Regions from separate parts of the Halalkalibacter sp. HAAS-P014 genome, predicted to be linked through region 2. Evidence: riboswitches for the same ligand, from Rfam matches in the RefSeq annotation. Region 2 holds a riboswitch; each other region holds the start of a gene.
What was found. A riboswitch is a leader RNA that binds a small molecule or an ion and turns the genes downstream of it on or off. The one in region 2 is predicted to bind lysine.

Region 1 (3,284 bases), on a different contig from region 2:
TGAGCGCTGCTATCAGCTAGAAGCCGGCTTCCTTGCTCAACAATTAGAAACGTGGCACCAATGCATTACCGGAGCAACTTACAAACAAAAAAAGGACTCGATTATTATAACGGTTGAATTGGATCGACGCGATGAAGTAAAAGAAATGAAATAATCTAACATGAGCCTTATTCAACTTATGTAGATAAAAGATGGCATGAGATTTATAATCTCATGCCATCTTTTATCTTATTACTTAATTACACATTTTTATTTATGAAACACCCGCAACAACTTCTGCTTCTTCAGCTAATTGGAATTCAGCATGTAACATTTCAACAGCAAGAACCATATCAACTTCTTGCACTACTACTGATACTTTTATCTCTGAAGTGCTAACCATTTTAACAAAAATATCATTGTCTGCTATAACTTCAAACATTTTTGCCGCAACACCAGGATTAGAAACCATACCAGAACCTATAATTGAGACTTTAGCCAATTCTTCTTCAAAAATCACATCAGTAAACTGAAGATCATCCTGTGCTTTTTGTAACACAGCTAACGTTTCTTTTAATGAGCTTTGTGTGATCGTAAAAGAAATATTTACATGTTCATCGTCATATTGATTTTGAACTATAATGTCAACATTCACATCACTTTCTGATAATGTTGTAAATAATTTTGATAATGTTTCAAGTCGGTTCGGCAATCCTTTCACTGTTACCTTGGTCACATCATTCTCAAAAGCAATTCCTCGCACAACTAGGTTTTGTTCCACTGATACTTCCTCCTCAATCATTGTTCCTTCAGCATCTTCCATACTTGATGCAACCATTAATGGGACATTATAATTTTTGGCAAACTCAACAGCACGAGGATGCAACACGCCAGCTCCAAGATTTGCCATTTCAAGCATTTCATCGTAAGAAATTGAATGTAGTTTTCTTGCTTTTTTTACATAACGTGGATCCGTCGTAAATACACCTGTTACATCTGTGTAAATGTCACAACGATCTGCGTTTAATGATGCAGCAAGTGCAACTGCCGTTGTATCAGATCCTCCCCTGCCTAATGTTGTAATCTCTCCTTGTTCGCTTAAGCCCTGAAAACCAGCAACAACAATAACTTTTCCTTCCGCAAGTTCAGACCCCATGCGTTGGTTATTAATGGATCGAATTCTAGCGTTACCATGACTGGCTTCCGTTTCTATTCCAGCTTGCCATCCTGTCAAAGAAACAGTATCGATTCCTTTCTCTTGAAGAGCCATTGTTAATAAAGAAATCGTTACTTGCTCACCAGTGCTTAAAAGCATATCCATTTCCCTTTTATCTGGTGAATCCGTAATTTGAGATGCCAATGAGACAAGTTGATCAGTCGACTTCCCCATGGCTGAAACAACGATAACGAGCTCATTGCCTTCATTTACAGCACGCTCAATCCTCTTTGCGACATGTTGAATCCTTTCAACCGACCCTACTGATGTTCCACCGTATTTCTGTACAATTCTTGCCATATTTCCGTGTCCTCTCCTTATTCCTCACAGTTACAAGAGAATGCAAAAAAGCAACAATAAGGAAAACCCCTCACTGTTGCTTGTCATACCAATCCGGTACCACACTGCTCCCTTTTCTCTCGTGAGATAGTTCTCCACATACCCCTTGGGTGTAAGTATGTGACAGCCCTATGCTTATTCAACATAGGTCCAGCACAAGAAAGATGAGTCTTTTCTTGCACTTCGGCGAATTCCCCTTTCAACTTCCTTCAAACGGGCCTCATTCCCTTAGAAAGTATACTATTGGTTTTCGCTCCTCTACCAATCACTTCATTTGAAGCGTGGCATATTCAGTTGCTTATTATTGTAGCAGAGGATTTAAAAAGAATCAAGAGGCAACTGAAAAACGTACGACTTATGCCTTTTTCAGTTGCCTCTAAGCCATGTGTGGAGCTGCCGTTTTCTTTTAAGCTTTTTGAACGAATTTCTCAAAAAGCACACGGCGTGTGGAACCATGGCCTTCCTTAAATCTCAAAAGGTACGACTTATGCCTTTTTCAGTTGCCTTTTTTCAGTTGCCTCAAGTTTCACTCTTTTTCATTCAACGTCTTTACAATTGCTTCTGCCACTTTTTCAGGGATCGAGAGTTTTCTTAAATCTTCAACGGTTGCTTCTTTCATTTTTTTAACCGATCCAAAATATTTTAGTAGCTGACGTTTTCGTTTTTCCCCCACACCTGGTATATCATCAAGAGATGATTTGAAAAAAGTCTTTGAACGTGTTTGACGATGAAATGTAATCGCAAAACGGTGAACCTCATCTTGGATTCGCTGCAGTAAATAAAACTCATGACTATCGCGCTTTAGTGGAACTACAATAGGTGGATCTCCCATTAATAATTGGGATGTTCGATGCTTTTCGTCCTTGGCCAACCCACAAACAGGAATAGCTAAACCAAGTTCATCTATAATTACCTCTTGCGCAACAGCAATTTGCCCTTTTCCTCCATCAATTACAATTAAGTCAGGTAAAGGCAATGACTCTTTTAATAAGCGTACGTATCTCCTTCTTATCACTTCGCGCATGGAACCATAATCATCAGGCCCATCTACAGACTTAATTTTATATTTACGGTAATCTTTCCGACTTGGTTTCCCGTCTACAAAAGAGACCATTGCCGAGACTGGATCTGTTCCTTGGATATTCGAATTATCGAATGCCTCTATTCGATACGGTGTTCGAATCCCCATTGCCTCTCCTAAGCGTTCAACAGCCTTAACCGTCCTTTCTTCATCTCGTTCGATTAAAGCAAATTTATCTTTTAACGCGATCACTGCATTCTGATTAGCTAGGTCAAGTAAATCTTTTTTCTTTCCCCTTTTAGGATGATGAGTTTTCACCACTACGAGCTCCTCGATCAATTCACCATCCACTTCTTCAGGTAAGAGAATCTCGGCTGGCTTAATATGTTCTTTTTTCATATAAAATTGGCCAATAAACGTCATTAGATCTTCGGGCGCATCTTTATAAAATGGGAAAATAGAAACATCACGTTCAATTAGCTTTCCTTGACGGATAAAGAATACTTGAACACACATCCAGCCTTTATCATAAGCGAACCCAAATACATCTCGATCAACAAGGTCCCCAATCATCATCTTTTGCTTTTCAATTACCGTATCCATATGTTGTAATGTATCCCTAATTTCCTTTGCTCGTTCAAAGTCCATTTCTTCTGATGCTTTCATCATTTTCTCTGTTAACTGCCCCTTGATTTCCTCATGGCCTGAACGTAGAAATTTCGTAATTTC
Region 2 (3,284 bases):
CACACTCGTTGTAAATCCTAATACTAAATAAGAAATAATTGTAATTCCAGCAGCAATAAGAGCATATGGAAGTTGTGTTACAACGTGATCAATATGGTGGCTTCCAGCTCCAGTAGATGAAAGAATCGTCGTATCCGATATTGGAGAACAATGGTCTCCAAAAATTGCTCCAGCTAACACAGCCGCCATCATTGGTAAGACCATCGTTACATCAATCACTGCTGCCATTTCACCAGCAATTGGGAGTAACAAGCCAAATGTACCCCATGACGTACCTGTTGAGAATGCTGCAAACCCAGCAATGATAAACAGAATAACTGGTAAAAACATCGGATTAAGATTCGCATTTTCAACTAGTGAGGCTAAGTATGTTCCCGTACCTAGATCACCAATAATTTCAATGATTGTCCAAGCAAAGAACAAAATATAAATTGCTGGCAACATTGATTTCATCCCAACTACTAGTGAGCTACCAAGTCCTGTACCCGATTTAGGCTTCATAGCATTCATGATTAAGGCTATTATTAATCCAAATAATCCACCATAAACAAGAGCAGCCGCAACATCAGTATTTTCAAAAATAGTTAAAACCGTTACATTTCCTTCTGTTCCTTGAATACCTGTGGTCACCATGAAGAAAACAGTTCCAACAATAAGCGCAATGATTGGCCATACTAAATCGCCAACTTTGCCTTGATCACTTGCCTTGACTTCATCTTGCGAACCTGGAATCGGGCCTAATTTAGCATTGAATAACTCACCGTTTTTTAACGCACGTTGTTCATGCTTTTTCATCGCTCCGATGTCAAGATTGAACCAAGCTACAGCAAGGACAAGCCCAATTGCAACGAGAGCATAAATGTTCATCGGCACCATTAACATGAACGCTTGCAACGCTTCATATTGAGTAATCGAATGCGTCGTGAAAACCGTCGCAATGATGGCTATAATGTAAGCTCCCCAACTTGAAATAGGTGCAATTACACACATCGGGGCAGCTGTTGAGTCAACTAAATAGGCTAATTTAGCACGTGAAATGCGATGTCGATCCGTAAGAGGACGACTGACATTACCTACTGTCAAACTATTAAAATAGTCATCAATAAAAATAATTAAACCAAGTACAACCGTGAGAAGTTGTGCTCCAACACGGGTTTTGACACGTTTCATTGCCCACTCACCAAATGCACGGCTACCACCTGAGCGAGTAATAAGAGCAGCCATCATTCCTAGTAATAAAAGAAATAGAATGATAAAGAATTCCCATGTGTTAATCGCAAAACGAGCATCCATTATTGCACTTGTCACCGTCCCAAAAGTGACAGTTTCAACTTCGTAGTCAAACACAATAGCCATGACAATGCCATAAATATTGGCCACAGCAGCAAGTGGATTAAAGTCGTTCAACATTAACGCCCCAACAATAGCCCCTGTTCCAAGTGACAATAAAACACGTTTTGTCACAATAACCATTACAAGAGCCAATATTGGAGGCAATAAAGATAAAATAGATGATTCCATATAATACCCCTCCAAAAAAATAATTGGTAAATACATTCGGACAGTACCGCAAATTATATGTTTTAGAACAACCAAAAAAGCGATCGTGGTTAACCCACAATCGCTTTTATACGTACGTGAATCCCCATAATTTTGGTAGTCCTCCATAACTTGATCACTTCAAGTTATGACAGCCCTGCACTTCTTCAATGCAGTTCCAGCAAAAATAGCCTGACAGCTGCTTTCACTTCGGCGACGGCTCCTTTCTCCATTCTTCAACGTTGTCATCCTCAAAAAAGATACTGATAGCAATCGCGCCTCTACCTCATCATTACTAATGAGGCAATTCTATTTAGTTACCTTTAGGATACTATCATTATTTTTCTAGAATATCAATGTCAATTTCCACCACTAGCACCGGATGATCCCCCTGCTGGCAAAATCATTCCTCCACCTTCTGAATAGTATTCTGGTACTTCTCCTTGAATATTTATCAAGCCGACTGGAATAGTTGTTTTTACTGCTTCTTCCTTTGTAGCAAAAGGAATTACGATTTTGGCATCTACAATAACATCAAAGTTAATCGATAACGTCGTATTATTAATTCCCGTATTAATTACGTCCCAATTTAAATCCGTCTTCACGTCACCAATTGCAGAAAAACGAACCGGTATTTGTGGACCTAATTGGGCAAGTAAAGCATTATTTGTTGCTTGACCTAGTGGGATACTATACACGATTCCTCCCTCTGTTGTACTTGGTGGGTCATCATCAAAATTAAGCGCCACATCAAAAACCTCGCCACGCTCAATCGCTTTCAAATGTCTTTCCACTCGTAACGTGGCCTCGGATAAAATTCGGTTATAAATTTGTGTATTAAATTGAATCATGTTATCAGCGTTTGTGATAAACAACTCATCCTGATCAAGGTCAGAAGCAATTTTCTTTGAAACCGCATCATTAATAGCCCTTGTCGCAATGACCTTCGTTTCGGTTGTAGCTATTTGCATCAATGTTGGACGAATCCCCTTCTCGATAATCCATAACCCTTGAACGGTTAACGCAACAAAAATAATAAAAGATAGTAGTAAGACATACCGAAATGGCAACGGACCTTTTCGAGCTCGGGGTCTATTTCTTCTTGGTGCCCTCATGCTGAAAACCCCCTTCGCCACAAGTATATGCAGCAAAGTGGACAGTTTGACCTAGACAAGAAAAAAAGATTCCTTTTTCTTGTCTAGGTCAGTGCGAAGCGCAGCCGACGTTTTGGTTTATGCACCTTAAGTGGTTTTTTTAAAATGCGAACGGCAAAGAGCCAGCGCCACCTCCTCTAGTTCTTCCTTCTTTCATACGTTCTAAATTCATGAGGGTAACGGTTTTTTTCGTCAACGGTTCCTGTCTCAACCGAGACTACCTCCCACTCTTCTATACTGATCTCTGGAAAGTAAGTGTCACCTTCAAATGACTCTTCAATATATGTTACATAGAGACGATCAACCTGTTTCCATAAAAGCTTAAATACTTCTGTACCACCTATTACAAAGCACTCATCTTCTTGGTTAGCAATACTCAAAACATCTTCTACGTGATGTACAACCTCACATCCTTCTGCGCTATATTGTTCATCACGCGTTAAGACAACATTTCTTCTCTTAGGTAAAGGTCGCCCAATCGATTCGTACGTTTTCCTTCCCATTACGATTGTATGTCCGGTTGTTATTCTTTTAAAGTGTGCAAGATCAGCTGGGAGGTGCCAAGGCAGCTGGTTTTCTTTTCCTATTAAA
Region 3 (3,284 bases), on a different contig from region 2:
TTGAAGTTGATTCATTAGAACGAGTTTTAAACGACATAAAAGATCCAATTCATCCAATGCAGGTTACCAACGCACGAGTTTACTATGAGAATGCCGTTATGTCACATAAGCTAATGGAACGTGAATACCTTTCTGTGACAGAAGAGTTCGGCATTCATTAAGTTACTAAAAAGAGTCCCCGATAAAACTCCTTAAATAGCTACAAAAAAAGAACAGGGTACGTTTATCCCTGTTCTTATCTACGATTATTAGCTGCGTCATCAATCAAATCAGCGAGGTCCCCTATCGCTCCTCCGATTGAATCAAATGGCTTCCCAAGACCAACGTGATGTTCAAGAGCATTCATTCTATTAATCATTTTGCGATTAGTTGTAATATAAACATTTTTTCGTTCTGTTATGTCCTCCACTTCCTGTTCAACTGCATGGAGTAGCTTTCCTTTATCCTGTTCACTTGACTCTAGACCTATTACAATTCGTTGTCCATCCGTGATTACATGTGCATCTCTTACGTTTTCCAACGATTCAACTCGAGTTTCGATCTCTCTGGTTAATTCCGTTGTCGCTTGAAGATGTTGGTTTCTCTGTTCTTTTTTTTCTACATTTGGGTCATTGCTAAGTGCGTATTTATCACGTAATACACCAGGACGATTACTTAAAATTCTTGGACCTTGTCGATTAACTCCTTCATGCTTCATACTTAAATTACGTTTTCTTGTCGTATAGGATCCTTCGTCTGTTAAATGAGGGGCAGAATCCGTTAATCCTTTAGGCATTTCATCAGGTACCATCATATCGGAAAGAGGCCCTTCTAAATCGCGAACTTGCTCCACTCCATACCCACTAAATCCTTCATGACGGTCATAACTCGCTCCCATTTCTGCTTCCTGCGATACCGTACAGCCAGATAAAATTAAGGCTGAAACGAACAGATAACTAACAATTTTCATCATAATCTCCCTCCTACACTTATTGTGCAACTTAATACCTTTTCTCACTCTTGAAAAAATATAACAATCCACAAAGACACTCGACACTTGTCGATTTTTTGCTAATTTCATCTTTTTATGACAACTTTACAAGAATCACTTTTCAACATATTTCATTCGGTTATAATAATTTTTATAAATAGATATTTGCTAAGGGCACATCAACGAAAAACTCCATAATAGCGTAGATGTCTGTTTTAGTTCATTTGAGGTGGAGTGTTACAGATGTTATGTGAGATAGAACAAAAACGGTTACAAATGTTGAATCTTGCTAAAAAATACGGAATGACTGCAAAAGTTACGATCCAATGTAGTCAAGAATTAGATAAGCTGTTAAATTTAATACAAAGAAATTCTCGTTAAACCATTGCATTCCAATAAAACATTTGATAAGGTTAACTCAAATTACGTTATATCTTACTTCATACATTGAAGTGAGGGTAGAGGTGCAGATATCATTAGTAAGTTAGTTGAGGAGAATGAGGTCCGTTGATTCTAACTGAAAGGGGTATTTGCCGAAGTTTAATGAGTTCTCATTTCTCATTAGCTGGGACTGTTCTGAATAAGGACAGTACTGTCATATAGCAAACAAGCTATATGGAGGGCTATCTCACACATTGAATTGGTTTTGCTAATTTTGCTTAACCTAACAACAATGAGTAGAGGCCTCATTGTTGTTTTTTTGTGCCTCACAGGAGCCCATCTAACCCCATACGTACAAGGAAAATTAAATGAATTGAGGGTGAATTGGATGAATTTTGGAAGAATTATTACAGCGATGGTTACACCATTTAATCAACATGGACAACTTGATGTTGTGGGAATAAAAGAGCTTGTACAACATCTTATCTCAAATGGAACAGACGCATTAGTCGTAGGAGGAACAACTGGAGAATCTCCTACCCTTACAACAGAAGAAAAACTTACTCTTTTTAAAACCGTTGTAGAAACTGTAAATGGCCAAATTCCTGTTATTGCAGGAACTGGCTCAAATAATACACAGGCATCGATAGAATTAACTAAACAAGCTGAAGAAATTGGTGTAGATGGTATTATGCTTGTAGTACCTTATTACAACAAGCCATCACAAGAAGGAATGTTTGCACATTTCAGCGCGATTGCAAATAAGACAAAGCTTCCAGTTATGCTTTACAATATTCCTGGCAGAACAGGAGTAAATATGAGTGTAGAAACAACATTACGATTAGCACAGCTTCCTAATATTACTTCAATAAAAGAAGCAAGTGGTGATTTGGACGTTATGGCTGAAATCATCGAGCACGCACCTGAAGGATTTACGGTTTATAGTGGTGACGATAGCTTGACATTACCATTACTCGCTATTGGTGGTGCAGGAGTCGTATCAGTTTCTTCACATATTATCGGAAACGAAATGCAACAAATGGTTCGTAACTATCAAGCAGGTCAAGTGACAGCAGCAGCGATGCAACATCGGCAAATGCTTCCGGTTATGAAGACTTTATTTATGGCACCTAATCCTACTGCCGTCAAAGCAGCACTCGAAATGAAAGGGATTAAAGCAGGACAAGTACGTTTACCTCTTGTCCCATTGACAGCTGAACAACAACAAGAACTTCAAACGGTGATTCAACCATCAATGAATTTCTTTGTTAGTTAATCGATATTAAAAAGAGCATGTAGTGTTAGACACCTACATGCTCTTTCCCTGAATAACTTTGCATTTATCCTCCGCTATACTTTTGAAAAAAGTCTTCTCTAAATAACCTGTCCCAAATAGCACTCCTACAACGATCAACATGAAGCCCAAAGACTGATACCAATATACCCGTTCACCGAGAAAAATAGCTGAGCTGATTAATCCAAAAAATGGTACAAAGTTATTGAAAATAGCTGTTTGTCCTGCACCAATCCGTTCAATAGCTGCATTAAATAGAAAATGACCTATGCCCGTGGCAATGACTCCAGATACGAAAAAGATGATATACACACTAATAGGTGCACTAGTGAGATTTCCAGTACCAGAAGGTTCGAGCATTAAACTAATGATAAAAAGGCCAACAGAGCCAACCAAAAGCATAAAGCTAGTCATTTGTTTGGAATCAAGAGTTGCAGTTGCTTTTTTGATATAGATAAAGCTCAGCGCTTGGACGATCATTGCAATAAATACATAAAACTCCCCAAGACTAATAATCCCTTGACCTCCCCCTCCTTGAATAAAAACAACTCCGATAAACGCTAAACCAATCCCTAGTATCCTCCATTTTGTTAAGCGATCACCGAGAAAGATCATTGCAAAGATCGATGTAGTAAGCGG

Region 1: it holds a riboswitch for lysine, as region 2 does, so the genes downstream of both, AC1FXZ_RS20495 (aspartate kinase) here and AC1FXZ_RS07120 (Na+/H+ antiporter NhaC family protein) in region 2, are expected to answer to the same signal.
Region 3: it holds a riboswitch for lysine, as region 2 does, so the genes downstream of both, dapA (4-hydroxy-tetrahydrodipicolinate synthase) here and AC1FXZ_RS07120 (Na+/H+ antiporter NhaC family protein) in region 2, are expected to answer to the same signal.

What each region holds. Positions count from the first base shown of each region.
Region 1 covers NZ_JBWQTV010000029.1:2,503-5,786, reverse strand. Annotated here, with positions in the region: gene AC1FXZ_RS20500 (YslB family protein) at 1-154, shown strand, start outside; gene AC1FXZ_RS20495 (aspartate kinase) at 254-1,495, opposite strand; lysine riboswitch at 1,615-1,803, opposite strand; gene uvrC (excinuclease ABC subunit UvrC) at 2,061-3,284, opposite strand, start outside.
Region 2 covers NZ_JBWQTV010000007.1:55,935-59,218, forward strand. Annotated here, with positions in the region: gene AC1FXZ_RS07120 (Na+/H+ antiporter NhaC family protein) at 1-1,521, opposite strand, end outside; lysine riboswitch at 1,650-1,831, opposite strand; gene yunB (sporulation protein YunB) at 1,899-2,654, opposite strand; gene AC1FXZ_RS07130 (dihydrofolate reductase) at 2,831-3,284, opposite strand, start outside.
Region 3 covers NZ_JBWQTV010000006.1:87,690-90,973, forward strand. Annotated here, with positions in the region: gene AC1FXZ_RS05220 (hypothetical protein) at 1-161, shown strand, start outside; gene AC1FXZ_RS05225 (YhcN/YlaJ family sporulation lipoprotein) at 236-952, opposite strand; gene AC1FXZ_RS05230 (Spo0E family sporulation regulatory protein-aspartic acid phosphatase) at 1,214-1,351, shown strand; lysine riboswitch at 1,422-1,604, shown strand; gene dapA (4-hydroxy-tetrahydrodipicolinate synthase) at 1,740-2,627, shown strand; gene AC1FXZ_RS05240 (DMT family transporter) at 2,661-3,284, opposite strand, start outside.